DNA from 4 places in the Bradyrhizobium sp. ORS 86 genome. Region 1 is predicted to be linked to each of the others. Evidence: predicted binding sites of a transcription regulator. Region 1 holds the regulator's gene; each other region holds the start of a gene.
The links. The regulator PhoB, encoded in region 1, activates phosphate uptake and scavenging genes when phosphate is short. The targets are predictions, from matches to a motif close to TGTCATNNANCTGTCAT.
Positions count from the first base shown of each region.

Region 1 (5,279 bases):
ATTGCCGCCGAAGGTCGAACCGTGCGAGCCCGGTGCCATGCCGGCCGCAGCCTTTGCGCTCGCCAACACCGCGCCGATCGGGAACCCGCCGCCGAGCGCCTTCGCGAGCGACATCACGTCGGGCGTCACGCCGACGCGCTTGTAGGCGAACAATTCGCCGGTGCGGCCCATGCCGGTCTGCACCTCGTCGAATGCAAGCAGCAGGCCGTGCTCGTCGCAGAGCTGGCGCAGCGCCTTGAAGAAGGCTTGCGGGGCCGAGCGCACGCCGCCCTCGCCCTGCACCGGCTCGATCAGGATGCCGGCGGTGTGCGGTCCGATCGCCTTCTTCACGGCCTCGATGTCGCCGTGCGGAACCTGGTCGAAGCCGTCCATCGGCGGACCGAAGCCCTCCAGATATTTGGCGGAACCGGTGGCGGCGAGCGTTCCGAGCGTGCGACCGTGGAACGCGCCTTCGAAGGTGACGATGCGGTAGCGCTCGGGATGTCCCTTGGAGAAGTGATAATGGCGAACCAGCTTGATCACGCCTTCCGTCGCTTCCGCGCCGGAATTGCAGAAGAATACGTAGTCGGCAAAGCTCTGCTCGCAGAGCCGCGCGGCGAGCGCCTCGCCGTCCGGGCTCTTGAACAGGTTCGACATGTGCCAGAGCTTGGTCGCCTGTTCCTGGAGCGCCCTGACCAGATGCGGATGCGCATGCCCGAGCGCGTTCACCGCGACGCCCGAGGTGAAATCGAGATAGCGGTCGCCGTTGGTTGCGATGAGCCAAGCGCCCTCACCGCGCTCGAAGCCGAGATCGACCCTGGCGAAGACGGGAAGCAGATGCGACGTGGCGCTGTTGGTCATGGCAATCACTGACGGGTTTGAGGCCGACAATTGCCGCGTGCCTTGACGCCAGCGCAGCAACGGCCAGCTTCGGAAAACAAAACGTGCCGCCTTTTCGGGCGGCACGTGGCGGGCATTGTATGCTGCGGGCAGTCTCTGTCAATCGCTACGAAGTGGCCTTCCTGCAGTGCGAAACGCGCGCAATCCGGAGCATTCCGGTGAGGTGGAAAAGCCTCATTGCAATGCATAAGTGTCGGAACATGTGGACGCGCTGCCGCGGACTCTTGCGCCAGAGTCACGCCATATTGTAGCGTTTGGACTGTCGGATACGACATCTCGTGCGGCAGTACTGGACCCTCTAAGTAGCTTTCGTTCTGCGTACACGTTCGGGCGCAAAACCGCGTCCGGCGAGGGCTAAGGGATTCTGACCGCAGGGATATTTGTCAGATTTGGCTCGCAGCGCCGCTCCGATGACTGGCCGGCGCAAGGCGAAGGGAAGAATGCGATGACGGTATTGACCTGGTCCGATGATCGCGTCGAGCAGCTCAAGAAGCTCTGGGAGGCGGGCCTGTCGGCCAGCCAGATTGCGGCGGAACTCGGCAATGTGACGCGAAACGCCGTGATCGGCAAAGTGCATCGGCTTGGCCTGTCCGGCCGTGCCAAGGCCCCTTCCACCGCTGCCCCGCGACAGCGCAAGGCCCGTCCCGCCCAACACATGATGCGGGTGGCGCGTCCGGTCTCGCGCGGCAACACCGCGCTCGCCCACGCCTTCGAGGTCGAGCTGGAGCCGGATCCGGTCGCCTACGACAATGTGGTGCCGATGAGCCAACGGCTGTCGCTGCTCGAGCTGAACGAGGCGACCTGCCACTGGCCAGTCGGCGACCCCTCGAGCCCCGAATTCTTCTTCTGCGGCGGCAAGGCGCTCACCGGCCTGCCCTATTGCGCGCACCACTCGCGCATCGCCTACCAGCCGGCTGCCGACCGGCGCAGGCCCGCCAACAAGCCGCCGACCCGGTGAGTAGCATAGGCCGTGGAAACAAAATCCCCGCGCAAGCGGGGATTTTTTTGTGAAGGGACCACCTCTACGTCACCAGCGTCGTCCTGCCGCAGGCCGGGCCCCATACGCTGCGGCTTGTGTTGTGAACGGGACTCGTCGTTCCAACTTCGCGCAACAATTTGCATTCGGGGTTATGGGTCGCGGCTTTTGCCGGGACGACGCTGTGGTTATTTGCTGCCGCGCCTTACGGCTGCGGCTCCGCCTTGGCGAAGCGGTCGTCGAGCGCATAGCCGGCACCGCGCACGGTGCGGATCGGATCCTGCTCGCGGCCGGGATTGAGCAGCTTGCGCAAGCGGCCGATGTGCACGTCGACAGTCCGCTCGTCGATATAGATGTCGCGGCCCCAGACGCTGTCGAGGAGTTGCTCGCGGCTGAACACGCGGCCGGGATGCTCGAGGAAGAACTCGAGCAGGCGATACTCGGTAGGCCCGAGATCGATCGGCCGGCCGGAGCGCGCGACGCGACGCTTCTCGCGGTCGAGCTCGATATCGCCGTAAGTCAGCACGGTCGCGAGCCGCTCAGGGCTCGCGCGGCGCAACAGGCCCCTCACGCGCGCCAGCAGCTCCGGCACCGAGAACGGCTTGACGATGTAATCGTCGGCGCCGGTGGCGAGGCCTCGCACCCGCTCGCTCTCCTCGCCGCGCGCCGTCAGCATGATGATCGGAAGCTGCTTGGTCTCGGGTCGCGCCCGCAGGCGGCGGCACAGCTCGATGCCGGAGAGGCCGGGCAGCATCCAGTCAAGCACCACGAGATCGGGAACACGCTCCTTCAGCCTTGTGTCGGCATCGTCGCCGCGCCCGACCGTCTCGACGTCGTAGCCTTCCGCGTCGAGGTTGTAGCGCAACAACGTCGTCAGCGCTTCCTCGTCTTCGACTACCAGAATGCGTGCGCTCATCGGTCTATGGTCTTTCTCTGTGTTGATCCGTTGCCCGAACGCGAACCAGCACCTTCAGCTAGCCGTTGCCCGGCACTGTGGTGGCAAAGGTGGTCATGTCACCCTTCGGGCGCTTGTCGGTGATCTGCTGGCCTTCGATCATGTAGAACACGGTTTCGGCGATGTTGGTGGCATGGTCGCCGATCCGCTCGATGTTCTTGGCACAGAACATCAGATGGATGCAGAACGAGATGTTGCGCGGATCCTCCATCATGTAGGTGAGCAACTCGCGGAACAGCGAGGTGCAGATCGCGTCGACCTCCTCGTCGCCCTTCCAGACCGCCATCGCGGCCGGCAAATCGTGTGCGGCGTAGGCGTCGAGCACCGACTTGACTTGCGACAGCACCAAGTCGGTCATGTGCTCCAGGCCGCGGATCAGCTTCAGCGGCTGGAAATCGCTCTCCAGCGCCGCGACCCGCTTGCCCATGTTCTTGGCAAGGTCGCCGATCCGTTCGAGGTCGGTCGCCACCCGCATTGCGCTGACGATCTCGCGCAGGTCGATCGCCATCGGCTGGCGGCGCGCAATCGTCAGCACCGCGCGCTCCTCGATGATGCGCTGCAGGCTGTCGATCTCGACGTCGGCGGCGACGACGCGCTTGCCGAGCGCGACGTCGCGGCGGATCAGCGCATCGACGGACTCGGTGATCATGCGCTCGACGAGGCCGCCCATCTCGGCGACCAGGCGGGTGAGTTCCTGCAGGTCGCTGTCGAATGCCTTGGCGGTATGTTCAGAAACCATCGCTTGTCTCCTCAGCCGAACCGGCCGGTGATGTAGTCCTGGGTGCGTCGATCACTCGGCGAGGTGAAGATCTTGTTGGTGTCGTCGAACTCGATCAGTTCGCCAAGATACATGAAGGCGGTCTTGTCGGAGACGCGCGCCGCCTGCTGCATGTTGTGGGTAACGATCGCGATCGTGTAGTCCTCGGACAGTTCCTGGATCAGCTCCTCGACCTTGGCGGTCGAGATCGGATCGAGCGCCGAGCACGGCTCGTCGAACAGGATCACCTCGGGTCGCACCGCGACGGTGCGCGCGATGCACAGGCGCTGCTGCTGGCCGCCGGACAGCGAGAGGCCCGAGGCGTTCAGCTTGTCCTTGACCTCGTTCCACAGCGCGCCGCCGCGCAGCGCCTTTTCGACCCGGTCGTCCATCTCGGACTTCGAGATCTTCTCATAGAGGCGGATGCCGAAGGCGATGTTCTCATAGATCGTCATCGGGAACGGCGTCGGTTTCTGGAACACCATGCCGACCCGCGCGCGCAACAGGTTGAGGTCGAGCTTGGGGTCGAGGATGTTGGTCTGGTCCAGCATCAACTGGCCGACGGCGCGCTGACCCGGATAGAGATCATACATCCGGTTGAAGATGCGCAGCAGGGTCGACTTGCCGCAGCCCGACGGGCCGATGAACGCCGTGACGCGGTTGGTACCGAGCGTCAGGTTGATGTTCTTCAGCGCGTGGTGCTCGCCGTAATAGAAGTTGAGGTTGCGCACCGTCACTTTCGGCGGCGCCTCTGGAAGCGGCACCTGGGGGACGTGGCTCGCGGCAGTCATCGAAACGGAAAGCTCGGTCATTTTGCGGCCCTTTCGGCACCTAGGATGCGCGCGCCGATATTGAGCGCGAGCACGGTGAAGGTGATGAGCAGTGCACCGCTCCAGGCCAACTCCTTCCAGTAGGCATAGGGGCTCTGCACGAAGTTGTTGATGGTCACCGGGAGATTGGCCATCGTGCTGGTCAGGTTCAGGCTGAAGAACTGGTTCGAGAGCGCGGTGAACAGCAGCGGCGCGGTTTCACCCGCGACGCGGGCGGTGGCCAGCAACACACCGGTGATCAGACCCGATCGGGCGGCACGATAGGCGATCCGCTTGATGACCAGCGAACGCGGCAGGCCGAGCGCGCTTGCCGCCTCGCGCAGCGGATTAGGCACCAGCAGCAGCATGTCCTCGGTGGTGCGCAGCACGACCGGGATCACGATCACCGCGAGGGCCAGGGAGCCGGCGATCGCCGAGAAGCCGCGCATCGGCACCACCACGGCGCCATAGATGAACAGGCCGATGATAATCGACGGCGCGCTGAGCAGGATATCGTTGATGAAGCGGATCACCGAGGTGAGTTTGTCATGTCTACCGTACTCGGCAAGATAGGTGCCGGCGAACAGGCCAAGCGGCGCGCCGATACCGACCCCGATCACGGTCATGATGATCGAACCGACGATGGCGTTGAGCAGACCGCCTTCGGTCGAGCCAGGCGGCGGGGTGTTCTGGGTGAAGAGCTGCACGCTCAGCCCTGCGACGCCGTTGTAGAGCAGCGTGAGCAGGATCAGCGCCAGCCAGGTGACGCCGAATAGCGCGGCGCTGACGCAGAGAGCGCGGACGACGATGTCGCTGCGGCGGCGGGATTTGTAGATCGGGTTCATGGCGTCACTTCCCCGCCTTCTTTTCCAGACGCAGCAGCATCAAGCGCGCCGCCGCGAG
Region 1 is NZ_CP120699.1:7,337,911-7,343,189, forward strand. Features, by position in the region: gene P6U25_RS33950 (aspartate aminotransferase family protein) at 1-840, opposite strand, end outside; gene P6U25_RS33955 (GcrA family cell cycle regulator) at 1,325-1,837, shown strand; gene phoB (phosphate regulon transcriptional regulator PhoB) at 2,061-2,771, opposite strand; gene phoU (phosphate signaling complex protein PhoU) at 2,830-3,549, opposite strand; gene pstB (phosphate ABC transporter ATP-binding protein PstB) at 3,561-4,379, opposite strand; gene pstA (phosphate ABC transporter permease PstA) at 4,376-5,221, opposite strand; gene pstC (phosphate ABC transporter permease subunit PstC) at 5,226-5,279, opposite strand, start outside.

Region 2 (5,279 bases), 1.5 Mb from region 1:
ATCACAGCCACGACGCGGGGCCGCAACGGCACCTGGTCGTCGATGATGACGATGTCGGCGCGGCGGCCGGTAGCCAGCACGCCGCGATCATCGAGCCCCGCGGCGCGCGCCGGCGCCGAGGAAATCAGGTCCCAGGCGCTGGCGAGCGGCAGGATGCCGTCGGCCGCCAGACGGAATGCTGCGAGCAGTTGTGCCGGATAGTAATAGTCCGACGCCAGCACCGAGCAGAGGCCCTTCGCGATCATCTCGGATGCCTTGGTCCAGCCGGTGTGGCTGCCGCCCCGCACCACGTTGGGGGCGCCGAACACGATGAAGTCGCCGGCGGCGGCCGCGTCGCGCGCGGTCTCCTCGTTGATCGGAAATTCGGCGATCGCAGCGCCGAGTGCGCGATACTCCTGGCGCATGACGGGGTTGTTGTCGTCATGCGAGAGCATGCGGATGCCGGCGGCACGCGCCGCGGCGGCCAGACGCGCGATCGAGGCCGGCACGTCGGGGCGGCGGGCGACGACCTGGTCGAGCATCTCGTTGATCGCCTCGACCGAGAGCCCGGCACGCTCGGCGAGCTGGTTGCGCTTCTTCGGCTTGACGTTGCTGTGATCGTTGAAGGCGAACAGGTCGATGCGGCCCTCGGCGAGCCATTGCGTGATCTCGGCCTCGGCGTCGAGATTGTGGGTCTCGTGGCGCAGGTGAAAGTGCGTATCGGCGGCAAGCTGCGGCCGCAATGCCTCGATCGTCTCGAGCAGTTTCCGCGCATTGTCGGCGCTGCGCAGGCCGGGCTCCCATGACCAGGTCGTGCTGTGGAACACGGTGGTGATGCCGTTGGCGATCGCCTGCCGGTCGCTGTCGATGAGCGCAATGTCGGTCGCGAAGTCGACGCCGGGACGCGGCATCATCTGCCGCTCGAAGGCATCGCCATGCAGGTCGACGATGCCAGGCAGCACCAACAAGCCGTTGGCATCAAGGTGGAGCGCCGCGCGGCCCTGGTCGGCATCGATCGCGGCGATGCCGCGTCCCGCAGTCCGAAGCGATGTCTCGACGAACGTCCCCTCGATCAGCGCGCGGCCGCCTTCGATGAAAATGTCGGTCACGATGCGGCACTCCGCTGTTTGTCTTGTGATTCGGACGCACTCTCAGCTTCGTACTTGTCGAGGAACTCTTCCACCGAAAGCTTGCGGAAATCGGGCAGCGCGCGGCGCAGCGTCTCGTGGTCCCAGTCCCACCAGCCCAGTGCGGTGAGGCGATCTGCGATTGGCGCGGCAAAGCGCGGCCTGATTTGACGCGCCGGATTGCCGGCAACGATCGTATAGGCAGGCACGTCCTTGGTGACGATCGCCCCCGCGGCGACGACGGCGCCGGTGCCGATGTTCCGGCCCGGTAATATGATCGCGCCGTGACCAATCCATACGTCATGGCCGATATGCACGTGATGCGCACGTCGCCAGTTGAAGAAGTCGGTGTCGTCGCCCTCTCCGGGAAAGTAGGCGCTGGCGCGGTAGGTGAAATGCGCCTGCGTCGCGCGATGCATCGGATGATTCCCGGGATTGATCCGGGTCATCGCGGCGATCGAGCAGAATTTTCCGATCGTCGTGTAGGTGATCTGGCTGTCATTCACGACGTAGGAGTAATCGTCCATGCTGACTTCCAGCAGGATCGTGCGCGCGCCGACTTCCGTATAGGTGCCGAGCTTGCTGTCGCGCACCGCCGCGGTGGGATCGATCGTCGGTACGATCGAGAGTTTCTTTCCGGCCATCAGGGCCTCCGCAAATCATGGCTTCCAGGGAGATGCGCTCGTCATCAGGGTGCTTGATGACAAGACCATGACGTTGCGATGACGGTAAGAGAGGTGGTGTGGACGATCGCCGCACCGTGGCCGTGTCGTCACATAACTGTAAAACAGCGGGGATAGCGATGGCCCCATCGAGACGCGGGTGGAGCATTGCATGCTGGTGGTGGAAGGTCTGACGTGCCGGTTCGGCACAAAAGCCGCAGTCGATGACGCGTCATTCTCGATCGCGCCGGGCAGTTTCGTCGGCGTGATCGGCCGCTCCGGTGCCGGCAAGTCGACGCTGCTGCGGATGATCAACCGCCTCGCCGATCCGACTTCCGGCCGCATCCTGTTCGAAGGCACCGACGTCACCGCGCTGCGCGGCAAGGCGCTGCGGCAGTGGCGCGCGCGTTCGGCGATGATCTTTCAGCAATTCAATCTGGTCGGCCGGCTCGACGTTCTGACCAACGTGCTGATGGGAAGGCTTGCCGAAATCCCGTCGTGGCGCTCGCTGGCGCAGATGTGGCCGGAGCAGGACCGGGCGCTCGCGATGTCCGCGCTCGAGCAGTTCGACATTGCGCAACTCTCCGCACAGCGCGCCGACCAGCTCTCCGGCGGCCAGCAGCAGCGCGTCGCGATCGCACGCGCGCTGGTGCAGGAGCCCGACATCATCCTGGCCGACGAGCCGATTGCGTCGCTCGATCCGCGCAACACCAAGATCGTGATGGATGCGCTGCTGCGCATCAACAAGCATTTCGGCATCACCGTGCTCTGCAACCTGCATTCGCTCGACCTGGCGCGGACCTATTGCGACCGCCTGATCGGCATGGCGGCGGGCCGCGTGGTGTTCGACGGTCAACCATCGATGCTGACCGACCACATCGCCCGAGAGCTCTACGACCTCGAGGCCAATGACGTCATCGGCGGGGCGCCGTTGCCCGCGCCCGAGGGCGCAAATGTTCCGGCGCTCGGCACCGCAGCGGCGGCCTGAGCGGCGCACAATTCCCGATCAGGATGGACGGGCATTTCGCCCGGCCAAACACGCGTAACCACAACAAGGGGTTTATCATGATCACTCGTCGCACCGTATTGGCCGGCGCTGCCTCGCTGGCATTCGCCGGCTCGGCTTCGGCCTCGGACTGGAAGTCGAAGTATCCGGAGATCACCTTCGCCGTGATTCCGGCCGAGAACGGCTCCGGCGTCACCGAGCGCTTCGGGCCGTTCATCAACTACCTGTCGAAGGAACTCGGCATCAAGGTGAACCTGCGCGTCGCCAACGACTACGCAGCGGTGATCGAGGGCCAGCGCGCCGGCAACATCCAGATCGGCTACTACGGTCCGGCGTCGTTCTCGCGTGCCCTTCTCACTGGCGTCAAGACCGATGCGTTCGTAATCGACGTCAATGCCGACGGCTCCAAGGGGTATTACTCGGTGTTCTACGTGCTCGCCAAGAGCCCGTATCAGAAGGTCGAGGATCTCAAGGGCAAGAACCTCGGCCTGGTCGATCCCAATTCAACCTCCGGCAACAACATGCCGCGCTTCAAGCTGAACCAGATGGGCATCGATCCGGACAGCTTCTTCTCCAAGGTGATCTTCACCGGCAGCCACGAGAACGCCGTGCTGGCGCTGGCGCAGGGCACCGTGGACGTCGCCGCCAACTGGTGGAACGCCGACGACGATTCCAATCTCACGCGCATGCTCAACAAGAACATGGTGAAGTCGAGCGACGGAACGCCGATGAAGAAGGAAGACTTCCGCATCATTTCGAAGTCCGACCTCATCATCAACTCGCCCTATGCCTACCTCCGCGACCTGCCCGACGACATGAAGGCCGCGATTAAGCAGGCGTTCCTCGATGCCGACAAGAAGGATCCGGAGGCCTTCAAGAAGCTGTCCGACGGCAAGAACCGTCCGTGGCAATCGATCACCAATGCCGACTATGACAAGACCATCGAGCTGATCAAGTTCGTGGATAACCTGCGCAAGAAGGCGTCCTGATCGCGCGCGCATTGAACTGGGCCGGGTTCTATGACCCGGCCCTTTTTCCATTACTTTCTCGAGCAGATTGGCCCGCGATGGCGACCGCCGTATCCGTCCTCCCAGCCCAGCAACTGGCGGCGCTGAACGATGCCTATCGCAAGGCAATCGCTCGCAAGCGGCTGAAGGCGACGCTGGCGGTCGCGGTGTTCTGTGCGGCGCTTCTGATCGCGGCGCTCGGCGCGGAAGTGAATCTACGCACGCTGTTCACCTATTTCGGCAACTTCGTCAGCTATTTCGATCGCATCCTCACCCTCGATTCCGGCGGGCGGGTGTGGACCAATCCGGCCGAGTGGCTCTGGGGCTGGAAGAAGTGGCTGAAGCTGCTCGGCGAGACGCTTTTGATCAGCTATGTCGGCACGCTGATCGGCGCCGTGCTCGCCTTCGCTCTGAACTTCTTCGCGGCCGAGAACACGTCGCCGTCGCCGTGGCTACGGTTCGGAGTGCGCCGCCTGCTGGAATTCGCCCGCACGGTGCCTGGCATCGTGTTCGCGCTGATCTTCGTGATCGCCTTCGGCTTAGGGCCGATGGCCGGCGTGCTGGCGATCGCGATCCACTCCACCGGTGCGCTCGGCAAATTATTCGCCGAGATCGTTGAGAATGCCGACATGAAACCGGTCGAGGGCATCCGCTCCACCGGCGCGAGCTGGCTGTCGTGCATGCGTTTTGCCGTGCTGCCCCAGGTCGTGGCCGGCTACGCCAGCTATGCGCTGCTGCGGTTCGAGATCAACGTCCGCGAGGCCTCGGTCATGGGCTTCGTCGGCGCCGGCGGCATTGGCCAGGAGCTCGTGGTCGCGATCCGCAAGTTCTACTATTCCGATGTCAGCGCCATCCTCGTGATGATCATCGTCACGGTGTTCATCATCGACATCTCGACCGGTTGGCTGCGCGCCCGGCTGTTCGGCAAGGAGGCGCGCCGATGAGCCAATTGCCGACGCCCAATACCTGCGAGCTGCGGGCGAAATATCCCGACGTCTTCGAGCGGCCCGCCTCGGCGCGGCTGGCGACGCCGGCGGTGATCGCGGCCGCGCTGGCGATCTTCGTGTTCGGCCTCGTCGATCTCGATTTCTCGCCGGCAAAGCTGGTTGGCGGCATCAGTCAGCTCGGCTGGATCACCATGATGATGATCCCGCCCAATCCCGGCTCGTCCTTTCCGCTCTACATGCAGGCGCTCGGCGAGACGTTGTCGATCGCGCTGCTTGGCACCACGCTTGCGGCAGTGATGGCGCTGCCGGTCAGCCTGCTGGCGGCGCGCAACATCATCCCGTCGAACCTGATCCGCTTTCCGGTGCGCCGGTTCCTGGATTCGCTCCGCGGCGTCGATACGCTGATCTGGGCGCTGGTCTGGATCAACGTCGTCGGTCTCGGCCCGTTTGCCGGCGTGCTGGCGATCGCGGTGTCGGATTTCGGTGCATTCGGCAAGCTGTTCTCCGAGGCGATCGAGGTGGCCGATCGCAAGCAGGTCGAGGGCGTCAGG
Region 2 is NZ_CP120699.1:5,848,472-5,853,750, reverse strand. Features, by position in the region: gene P6U25_RS26985 (alpha-D-ribose 1-methylphosphonate 5-triphosphate diphosphatase) at 1-1,088, opposite strand, end outside; gene P6U25_RS26980 (chloramphenicol acetyltransferase) at 1,085-1,750, opposite strand; gene P6U25_RS26975 (hypothetical protein) at 1,686-1,832, shown strand; gene phnC (phosphonate ABC transporter ATP-binding protein) at 1,941-2,756, shown strand; gene phnD (phosphonate ABC transporter substrate-binding protein) at 2,834-3,763, shown strand; gene phnE (phosphonate ABC transporter, permease protein PhnE) at 3,841-4,725, shown strand; gene phnE (phosphonate ABC transporter, permease protein PhnE) at 4,722-5,279, shown strand, end outside.
Region 2: the regulator PhoB is predicted to act here: its motif matches at 1,877-1,893, upstream of phnC (phosphonate ABC transporter ATP-binding protein).

Region 3 (5,279 bases), 2.9 Mb from region 1:
CGGGGCCATTCTTGGCATCGCGACAGGCGGCGGTGGCGATCGCATGGACACGGCCGACTTGCTGAATCCTGCACAAGGCGCGAAAGCGGCGAAGCGCGGTCAGCGCCTTGTTGACCGCATCGGTCGCAAGCAGGCCGGTGCTCTGCACCTCGCGACCGAGCCCGCACAACGCCTTCTCGTTGAAGATGGTGACGAGACTGCGCGCCATCGCCTCGTAGACCACGAGACGCACCGAGTTCGAACCGATATCGATGACAGCGACGCTGGAAGCGCGCTTCCGCGGCCGCTTCACCTTGAAGCCCCCTTATGACGATGCCTGCTGACGTTCGTTACGACGCGTGAGCCGGCGCGGCGAAGATTCCTTGAGAGACTTACCACGGCCGGACAGACTCGGATTTGTCATGAAGTAGTCGTGCAGGTTGAATGGCTCTTCGCCTTTCGCGGCCTTCATACGCGTTGACGACCCATCCGGCAACAATTGCCAGCTTTGCTCGGTGTCCTTCAGGTTCGCGACCATGATCTGTTCGAGAACCTGCTGATGCACCGTGGGATTTTGCAGCGGACAGAGAACCTCGACACGACGGTCGAGGTTCCGCGGCATCATGTCGGCGGACGAGATATACACAGCAGCTTTTGTGCTCGGCAGGCCTTGCCCCATGCCGAAGCAGTAGATTCGGCCGTGTTCCAGGAAGCGGCCGATCACGGACTTGACGCGGATGTTCTCCGACAATCCGGGCAGACCAGGGCGCAAGCAGCAGATGCCGCGCACCACGAGCTCGATCGAGACGCCGGCTTGCGAAGCCTCATACAGCGCGTCGATGATGTCGGGGTCGACCAGCGCGTTCATCTTCATCCAGATCGCGCCGGGCCGGCCGTGACGGACATGGGCAATCTCGTCGCGGATGTGCTCGATAATGCGCTTGCGCAGCGTCAGCGGCGACACCGCCATCTTCTCGATGTCGCTCGGCTCGGCATAGCCGGTGATGTAATTGAACACGCGCGCGACGTCGCGGCCGATGATCGGGTCGGAGGTGAAGTAGGAGAGGTCGGTATAGATGCGCGCGGTCACGGGGTGATAGTTGCCGGTGCCGGTGTGCACATAGGTGGTGAGACTGCCGGCCTCGCGGCGCACTACCATCGACAGTTTGGCGTGCGTCTTCAGCTCGATGAAGCCGTAGACGACCTGCACGCCGGCGCGCTCCAGATCGCGCGCCCAACGGATGTTGGCTTCCTCGTCGAAGCGCGCTTTCAATTCGATCAGCGCCGTCACCGATTTGCCGGCTTCGGCGGCCTCCGCGAGCGTGCGCACGATCGGTGAGTTGTTCGAAGTGCGATAGAGTGTCTGCTTGATTGCGACGACGTCGGGGTCGCGCGCGGCCTGCTGCAGGAACTGCACCACGACGTCGAACGATTCATAGGGATGATGGACGATGAGGTCCTTCTGCCGGATCGCCGCGAAGATGTCGCCGCCGTGATCGCGCACGCGCTCGGGATGGCGCGGGACGTAGGGCGAGAATTCGAGATCGGGACGATCGAGGCGGGTGAGCTGCGACAGCTCGTTCATCGCGAGCACGCCGTCCACCAGGAACACCTCGTCGTCGGACGCCGACAATGCGTGCTGCACGAAGCTGCGCAGCTCCTCCGGCATCTTGGCCTCGATCTCGAGCCGGATCACCGATCCGCGCCGGCGGCGCTTCAGCGCGGTCTCGAACACGCGGACCAGATCTTCAGCCTCTTCTTCGATTTCGAGTTCGGAGTCGCGGATGATCCGGAACGCACCCTGGCCCTTGACGGTGTAGCCTGGGAACAGTCGACCGATGAACAGGCCGGTCGCTTGTTCCAGCGTGATCAGACGGGCCGGACCGCCCTCCTTGTTGGAGGGGAAGCGGATGAAGCGGTCGATCTTGCCCGGCATGCGGATCAGCGCGTTCATCGGCTTGCCGTCGGAGATCCGCGACAGTTGCAGGGCGACGGTGAAACCGAGATTCGGGATGAACGGGAACGGGTGCGCCGGATCGATGGCCAGCGGCGTCAGCAGCGGGAAGATGTTGTGGAGGAAGTGATCCTCGATCCAGGCCCGCTCCGACTTGGTGGCGTCGCGCCCGTCGACGAGCTGGATGCCGACCTCGGACAGGATGGTCCGGAGGTCGCGCCAGATCGCCTGCTGGTCGGAGGCAAGCTGTGACACGTTCTTGTTGATCACAACGAGCTGCTCGGACGGGGTGAGGCCGTCAGGGCTGCGCTCCGGGATGCCTTCGCGGACCTGCGCCTTGATGCCGGCGACGCGGACCATGAAGAATTCGTCAAGGTTATTGGCTGAAATCGACAGGAATCGAACGCGCTCCAGCACGGGATGGCCGGTGTTGACTGACTCTTCAAGCACCCGGCGATTGAAATGTAGCCAGGAGAGCTCGCGATTGATGAATCGCTCGGGGCTGGTCGCAATCGCGGGCAGTGCGGCGGCGTCCGGCTCTTTCTCTTTTATTTCAATGGCTTGAGGGGCGTCCATCAAGTGTCAATCCAATCCGGGGTATCGGCCCTGAGCGGTCTAGCCGAGAGCCGCACAAACCATGTGATATTGCGATGACGTTTCGATGACATTGATGTTCCGGCGATTTCCGCCGTCAAGCCGGGCAGCTCCGTTCAAGCATCGCGCAACAACTCGGCGGCCAGCGCCCGGGTGACGGGCCTGCCGAGCCGCAGCGCTTCGGTATCCAACAGCTCGACCGCCTGTCGGACGGCGGCATAGGACCGCTCGATCCGGGTGGTCAGGTAGCTCACGAGCTGCTCGTCCACGGTCATCTGGCGGTCGGCGCAGAATTTCACGATCAGGCCGCGGAACAGGTGATCATCGGGCGGCAGCAGCGTCACTGTGGGCACGGCGCGGAGGCGCGAACGCAGATCGCGCAACTCGATCTCGAAGGCCGACGGCGGGACGCGGGCCGTCAGCAGCACGAAGGCATCATCCTGGCGCGCGAGATTCATCAGGTGAAACATCGCTCGCTCGTCGAAATCGGACGGCCTGAGATCGTCAACCACCAGCGCGCCGGTCGCCAGCGCCCTGGGGACGGCATCCGCGGTGAGCGCATGTGCCGAGGTCGAGCGCGCGCCGGCGTGCTCGGCCCAGATCGCGGCGAGGTGGCTCTTGCCGGAGCCCTCCGGCCCGACCAGCAGCATGATGCGGTTCGGCCAGTCGGGCCAGCGATCGATCAGCGTCAGTGCGGCTTCGTTCGCCGGCCCCTCGAGGAAGTCGTCGCGCGTCAGTCTTTCCTCGTGTGGCAGCGCCAGGGCCAATTGTCGAGGTTGAACGCTACCTGCCACACAAATCTCCAAACCAGGCTATCGGGCTTCAGGCTACCGGGCTTCAATCGTGCTCATGTGCCGCAGCCACTCCACGAGATAGAGGGACACGGAAACCAAAGTAAAGATCGTGACCAGTCCCATCAGGATGCCATCGTAGGGATGCGGCTCGAAGCCGAAGCCGAGCGAGGCCAGCACCAGTGCTGCAAACGCCACCTGCGCCACCGTGTTGAACTTCGATACCATCAACGGCTTCATCTCCACCGGCTTGTCGAACAACCATGACACGATCACGGCGGACACGATCATGATGTCGCGCGACACGACGAGGATCACGAGCCAGCGCGGCACCGCGCCCCAGATACCGAGCGAGACATAGATCGACACCAGCAGCGCCTTGTCGGCGAGCGGGTCGAGGAGGGCGCCGAGCTCGCTCGTCATGTTGAAGCGCTTGGCAAGAAACCCGTCGACCGCGTCCGAGACGCCGGCGATCACGAAAATCGCAAACGCGATCTCCATCTGGCTGGAGACGATGGCCCAGACGATCACCGGCACCAGGATGATGCGGCCGAGGGTGATGATGTTCGGAATGCTCAACTTGGTCGCTTCCCGGCTAGAAGCCTGATTTTACTCAATATCCGGCTCTTGGCAGCAGCGGACGGGTGTTATCTACATAGTATCGTGACCGCATCGCCGCGAGCCATTGCGCGGCGGCGGAATTCCTCGTAACCAGCCCCTGATCATCTGGAATTGGGCATGACCGAGCGCAAAAACGGGCTCACCTACGCGGATTCGGGCGTCGACATCGACGCCGGCAATCGTCTGGTCGATCTGATCAAGCCGATGGTGCGGGCGACCGCGCGCCCCGGCGCGGATGCCGAGATCGGCGGCTTCGGCGGGTTGTTCGACCTGAAGCGGGCCGGCTTCAAGGATCCCGTCCTGGTCGCGGCGACCGACGGCGTCGGCACCAAGCTCAAGATCGCGATCGAAACCGGGATCCACGGTGGCATCGGTGTCGATCTGGTCGCGATGTCGGTCAATGATCTTGTCGTGCAGGGCGCGGAACCGCTGTTCTTCCTCGACTATTTCGCCTGCGGCAAGCTCGATCCGGAGGCCGCCGCGGCGATCGTCGCCGGCATCGCCGAGGGCTGCCGGGAATCCGGCTGCGCCCTGATCGGCGGTGAGACCGCCGAGATGCCGGGGCTTTACAAGGACGGCGACTACGACCTCGGCGGCTTTGCCGTCGGCGCGGCCGAGCGCGGCACCTTGCTGCCGAGCCCCGATATCGCCGTGGGCGACGCCGTGATCGGGCTGGCCTCGTCGGGCGTGCACTCGAACGGCTATTCGCTGGTGCGCAAGATCGTCGAGCAGTCCCGGCTTCCCTACGATGCACCGGCGCCGTTCTCGCCGGTGATGACGCTGGGCGCGGCGCTGCTCACCCCGACGCGGCTCTACGTGAAATCCTGTCTGCGCGCGATCCGCGAGACCGGCGCGGTGAAGGGCCTCGCCCACATCACCGGCGGCGGCTTCACCGACAACATCCCGCGCGTGCTGCCGAAGCATCTCGGCGTCGGCATCGATCTGGCGCGGCTCCCGGTGCTGCCGGTGTTCAAATGGCTGGCGGAGCTGGGCGGCATTGCCGAACTCGAACTGCTGCGCACCTTCAACTGCGGCATCGGCATGATCGCGATCGTCAAGCCTGATGCCGTCGACCGGGTGACCGAGGTGTTCACCGCAAGCGGCGAGACCGTGGCTGTTCTCGGCGAGGTGATCGCGGCCAAGGACGAGCATCGCGTGGTCTACAACGGTCATCTCGATCTCGCCCAATGAAGCGCCGCGTCGCCATCTTGATCTCGGGCCGCGGCTCCAACATGGCCGCGCTGATCGAGGCCGCGAGGGGGCCGGACTTTCCGGCCGAGATCGTGGTCGTGATCTCCAACCGGGCCGACGCCGCCGGGCTTGAGAGGGCGGCCGCGAGC
Region 3 is NZ_CP120699.1:4,400,556-4,405,834, reverse strand. Features, by position in the region: gene ppx (exopolyphosphatase) at 1-292, opposite strand, end outside; gene P6U25_RS20575 (RNA degradosome polyphosphate kinase) at 305-2,509, opposite strand; gene P6U25_RS20570 (chromosomal replication initiator DnaA) at 2,644-3,321, opposite strand; gene P6U25_RS20565 (CDP-alcohol phosphatidyltransferase family protein) at 3,355-3,897, opposite strand; gene purM (phosphoribosylformylglycinamidine cyclo-ligase) at 4,057-5,130, shown strand; gene purN (phosphoribosylglycinamide formyltransferase) at 5,127-5,279, shown strand, end outside.
Region 3: the regulator PhoB is predicted to act here: its motif matches at 2,584-2,600, upstream of P6U25_RS20575 (RNA degradosome polyphosphate kinase).

Region 4 (5,279 bases), 3.2 Mb from region 1:
CCCGAGAGTTCCCGAAAGGCTAAGAATTACACGGTTTCGAAGCCGCGGTGACATGCATGATCGGCACTCCGAAACTGCTGCAAAAAGCGGGCGCTCAGTTAGCGAGGAGATTGAGAGTCGGACTCTGTTTTCGTCCGAGGCGGAGCGAAAGAACTCAACGAAATATGGAAGCAGCGCGTAAACAGCTTTAAGCGAAAGAGCAGAAGTTTGGCGCGCAAGAGAAGCAAATCAGCCAATTAGAAGCTAAGCCCGGCGGGCGCAGGTTCGGTGCCACCGCGAGCTTCAATTCTGGTCCACACGTCGGTGCGCAAATCGAGGAACATGGGTGGTGGCCGGCGCGGCTTCATGCGCTGATCGCATCGACCGCCAAAAACGACAATGGGCAGAGCGGCCACGCTCTGCCCATTGTCCATCCGATCAGTCCGCGTCAGGCCACCAGTTTGGCGAACAACTCCGCGTCGACATTGCCGCCCGAGAGCACGATGACGACGTTCTTGCCCTTGGCGTCGATCCGTCCCGCCAGCAATGCAGCGAGTCCGACCGCGCCGCCGGGCTCGACCACGAGCTTCAGCTCGCGATAGGCAAAAGCAACCGCGGCGCCGACTTCGTCGTCGGAGGCGCTCACACCGGTCGCCAAAAGCTTGCTGTTGATCGCGAAGGTGAGCTCGCCCGGCATCATCGCCATCAGTGCGTCGCAGATCGTGCGCCCCGCCACCGGATGCGCCTCGCGGTGCCCGACCTTGAGCGACAGCGCATGGTCGTCATAGCCCGCGGGCTCGGCGACGATCACCTGGGCCTGCGGAAATTTCGCCTTCACCGCGGTGGCGACACCTGCGATCAAGCCGCCGCCGGAGGCCGGCGCCACGACGATGTCGGGCGCGAGTCCGAGCGCCGTCATGTCTTCGGCGATCTCGCGACCGGCGGTGCCCTGCCCTGCAATCACGAAGGGATCGTCATAGGGACGCACCAGCGTGGCGCCGCGCTTGCTCGCAATGCCGTTGGCAATCGCCTCGCGGTCGTCGCGATCGCGGTCGTAGAGCACGACTTCGGCGCCGTAGGACTTGGTCCGCTCGCGCTTGGTGACGGGAGAGTCGGCAGGCATCACGATGGTCGCCTGCATGTTGAGGATTTTGGCTGCGGCCGCGACGCCCTGGGCATGATTGCCCGACGAGAACGCGACCACGCCGCCGCCGCGCGCTCCTTGCGGGATCGAGGCGAGCTTATTGAAGGCGCCGCGGAACTTGAAGGATCCTGTCCGCTGCAGCATCTCGGGCTTGAGGAAGACCTTGGTGCCGACCCGTTCGTTGAGAACGGGAAAGGTCAGGAGCGGCGTACGCACCGCGAACGGCGCGACCACCCTTGCGGCGGCATCGATATCCGCGGCAGCGACGGGCGGGTTTAAGGCGTTTTCCATCATCCGCAATTTCTATCGCGGCGGCGGATAGTCCGGCAAGACGCTTTGGCGTGAGGCCTGCGACGCGAGGCCGGTCAGCGCGGCGTGGGCTGGGTGGCCGGCAGCGCGCTGAAATGGTGTCCTTCGACGCCGAACTCGATGGCTTCGCCCTCGCGATCCCGCGCGACCGGCCGGACGTTCATGGCGCGGTCGATGAACACCCGCGCGGAGGCCTGCCAGGTGTGGAGCGCAGCAAAATCAACGCAGGCCTGCCGCGGGATGCTCAGCGCCTCCAGGCAGGCGTGACGCAAATCCTCGTCGAGCACGCCGACCGGAGCCGCCCCGATCACGTCGAGGGGGCCGGTGACCGGAAATGCGGCAACCGGCAGGCCGCTTGCCAGCGCCTCGAGCAGCACGAGGCCGAACGTATCGGTCCGGCTCGGGAAGACGAACACGTCGGCGGCCGCGTAAATCTCGGCCAGTTCCTCGCCATGGCGGGCGCCGAGAAACACCGCCTGCGGATATTTCCGCTCCAGCGCCGCACGTGCGGGCCCATCGCCGACCACCACCTTGGTGCCGGGCAGATCGAGATCGAGGAAGGCCTCGAGATTCTTCTCCACCGCCACGCGGCCGACGCTGAGATAGACCGGCTGCGGCAGACAGAGATCGACATCGCGCGGATGGAACAACGCGGTATCGACACCGCGCGACCACAGCACCACGTTGCGGAAACCACGCAACCGCAATTCGCCGGCCAGCGCCGGTGTCGCCGCCATCACGGCCTGGCTGGACTTGTGGAACCAGCGCAGCGCGCGCCAGATCCAGGATTCCGGGACAGGTGATCGCGCCGAAACATATTCGGGAAAGCGGGTGTGGAAGCTCGTCGTGAACGGCAAGCCGCGCTTGCGGCAATAGCGGCGAGCGGACAGCCCGATCGGCCCTTCGGTGGCGATGTGGATACTGTCGGGCTTGGCCGCCTCGATCAGGCTGGCGACCTTCGCCCGATACGGCAGAGCCAGCCTGAGATCGCGATAGCTCGGCATCGCGAAGGTGCGAAACGATTCCGGCGTCAGGAAGCTCACCTCGACGCCGAGTGACTTCGCCGCCTGCGCCATCATGGTCAGCGTGCGGACAACCCCGTTGACCTGGGGATGCCACGCATCGGTCGCGACCAGGATATGCGTCATGCGGCGCGTGCCGTCACTCGCGGAACCGGCGCGATGCGGCGCACCGGATCGGTCCAGATGATGATCTCGAAGCGGCCGTCCTCGTGCTCGGCGAGCGCGGTGCAGCTCTCCACCCAATCGCCGCAGTTCATGTAGCGGATGCCGTGCTCGTCATGAATGGTCGCGTAGTGGATGTGGCCGCAGATCACGCCGTCGCAGCCGTGGCGGCGCGCCTCGCCCGCGAGTGTGGCCTCGAACGCACCGATATAGTTCACCGCCTTCTTGACCTTCAGCTTGGCCCATTGCGACAGCGACCAATAGGGCACGCCGAACATCTTGCGGAAGAAGTTCACGAAGCGATTCATCTGGATCGCGAAGTCGTAGGCTTTGTCACCGAGATGAGCGAGCCAACGCGCGTTCTGCACCACGAGGTCGAAGATGTCGCCGTGGATCACGAGATAGCGCTTGCCGTCGGCGCCGGTGTGGACGGTGTTCTCCACCACGTCGATGCCGCCGAAATGGGTGCCGTAATATTTGCGCAGAAATTCGTCGTGGTTGCCCGGGACGTAGATCACCTTGGCGCCCTTGCGTGCCTTGCGCAGCATCTTCTGCACGAAGTCGTTGTGAGTCTGCGGCCAGTACCAGTTCGATTTCAGCGCCCAGCCGTCGACGATATCGCCAACGAGATAGATCGTGTCGGCATCGTGAGAGCGGAGGAAGTCAAGCAGGCGGTCGGCTTGCGACCCGCGGGCTCCGAGGTGGACGTCGGAGATGAACAAAGTGCGAAAGCGCCGCTCGGGGCTTTCTTCACTCAAGGAGTCGCTTCCCATGCCGGTGCACCTAACAGATTCCTGTGACAAGGCGATGACGATCCCCGCGACCGAAGGCCCTGGAAAGCTAACGAGAATCAGTTGCACGCCTCTTCATTGGCGATAACAGCGTGATGCGACAATCTGGCGACATGGCAACGCGCAGATGCCTGGACGCAGGTCACTTCGATGTTCGCTTGGATGGTTCAACCGCCGTCATCACCCGGACGGCGCGACGAAGAACAAGGCCGGCGCGCCAATTTCAAATGCTCCGTACATCACAGTCGGCAAGCGCCAATCTCCGTCACGATCCGCGGCACGTCAGCGATGACCTGACCCCAGCGGCGGCGGAAGAGACGGTCGCGAGAGGACCTATCGCAGCAGTCGGCTTATCGGAGCGTGAACTTAACTCGAGATCTAGCGGAGTGGATGCTTCATCACCGCGCGGTGCCATAGAAATTCCGTAATATCCAGCCTTTGTGAGGCGCAAATGGCCCAGCCAAGGGGTCCTCAATATCAGAATACACTCTCCGTCGGGGGCGGAGTGCAATCGCTGTTGTGGAGACAGCGCGCGCTCCGCGCCAAACAGGCAAAGCCGGCATGCGGATAGCAAAAGGGAGTTCGCCGGTTGCAGCCCCGGAGTTGTGATGCAGGCCCAGCCTCGCCTCCGCCAGACAATGGGCCGTAGATGAGAACCGACCTGGGGGACGGGTCGCTTGAGGGACCCGAGAGCGAAGCGCGGTCGCTGTCGTGGATCGACGACCCCGTGGCCGCGCCGTCCTTCCAGGCGACGCCGTGGCTCGCCGGTGCCGAACCACGCGCTTTGGGGCGGCGGGCCAGACCGGCGGTTTCGGCGGGCAAATTCCCGCTAGGCCTTACTGTCGCGCTGTTCGCGCTCGCGTTTCTGTTGCCTGCATGGCCATGGCTATCCGGCCACGTCACGATTCCCTGGGACGCCAAGTCGCAATTCCTGCCGCCGCTGCAATTTCTCGCCACGTCGCTGGCACATGGCCAGTCGCCGTTCTGGACGCCCAACGTCTTCGGCGGCTGGCCGCTCATCTCCGATCCGCAATCGCTGATCTTCTCGCCGCTGCATTTTCTGCTCGCCTGCGTCGACCCGAAACCAGGCTTCCGTGTGGTCGACGGGCTGACCTTTGCCTATCTGTTGCTCGGCGGCGTGGCCATCATTCTGTATTTCCGGGACCGCGGCTGGCATGCGGCCGGTGCGCTTGTCGCTGCGCTCGCCTTCGCCTTCGGCGGCTCGGCCAATTCACGATTGCAGCATACCGGCCAGATCATCAGCCTGGTCTATCTGCCGTTGACGCTCTGGATGCTGTCGCGCGCACTCGAACGTTCGTCGTGGCGCGCCGGCTTGGCGGCCGGCGCGTTTGGCGGCCTGCTCGCCGTGGGGCGGGATCAGGTTGCGCTGATCTCGCTCTACCTCGTCGCCGGATTTGTCGTGCACCACTGGATCGCGGGTGACGATTGGCGCAAGCGCATCAACGCGAGCATCAGACCGCTCGCGGCTGGCTGCCTGGTCGGCATCCCCATCGCCGCCGTTCCGGTCACGCTGACGGCTCTGCTCGCCGCACGCTCGAACCGGCCCGAGATTGGCTGGATGGTCGCCGGCCAGGGATCGCTGCATCCGGCACATCTGCTGACCCTCGCTTTCGCCGATCTCTACGGCGCGATGGATCCGGCCATCGAGTACTGGGGGCCGGCAACGTCGTCCTGGAAAGCAGCGCTTGGCGGCGCCGATCTCTCGCTCGCGCAAAACATGGGTCTGGTCTATTCGGGAGCCCTGCTGCTCGTCGTCATCGTCTCGTTTGGCATCGTGCGCCGCCTCGCCTGGTCGCGTGACATCCGCTTCTTCTCGATCGCTGCCGGCATCGTCCTGCTCTATGGACTCGG
Region 4 is NZ_CP120699.1:2,830,904-2,836,182, reverse strand. Features, by position in the region: gene P6U25_RS12735 (threonine/serine dehydratase) at 428-1,417, opposite strand; gene P6U25_RS12730 (glycosyltransferase family 4 protein) at 1,489-2,580, opposite strand; gene P6U25_RS12725 (UDP-2,3-diacylglucosamine diphosphatase) at 2,577-3,389, opposite strand; gene P6U25_RS12720 (hypothetical protein) at 4,057-5,279, shown strand, end outside.
Region 4: the regulator PhoB is predicted to act here: its motif matches at 3,413-3,429, upstream of P6U25_RS12725 (UDP-2,3-diacylglucosamine diphosphatase).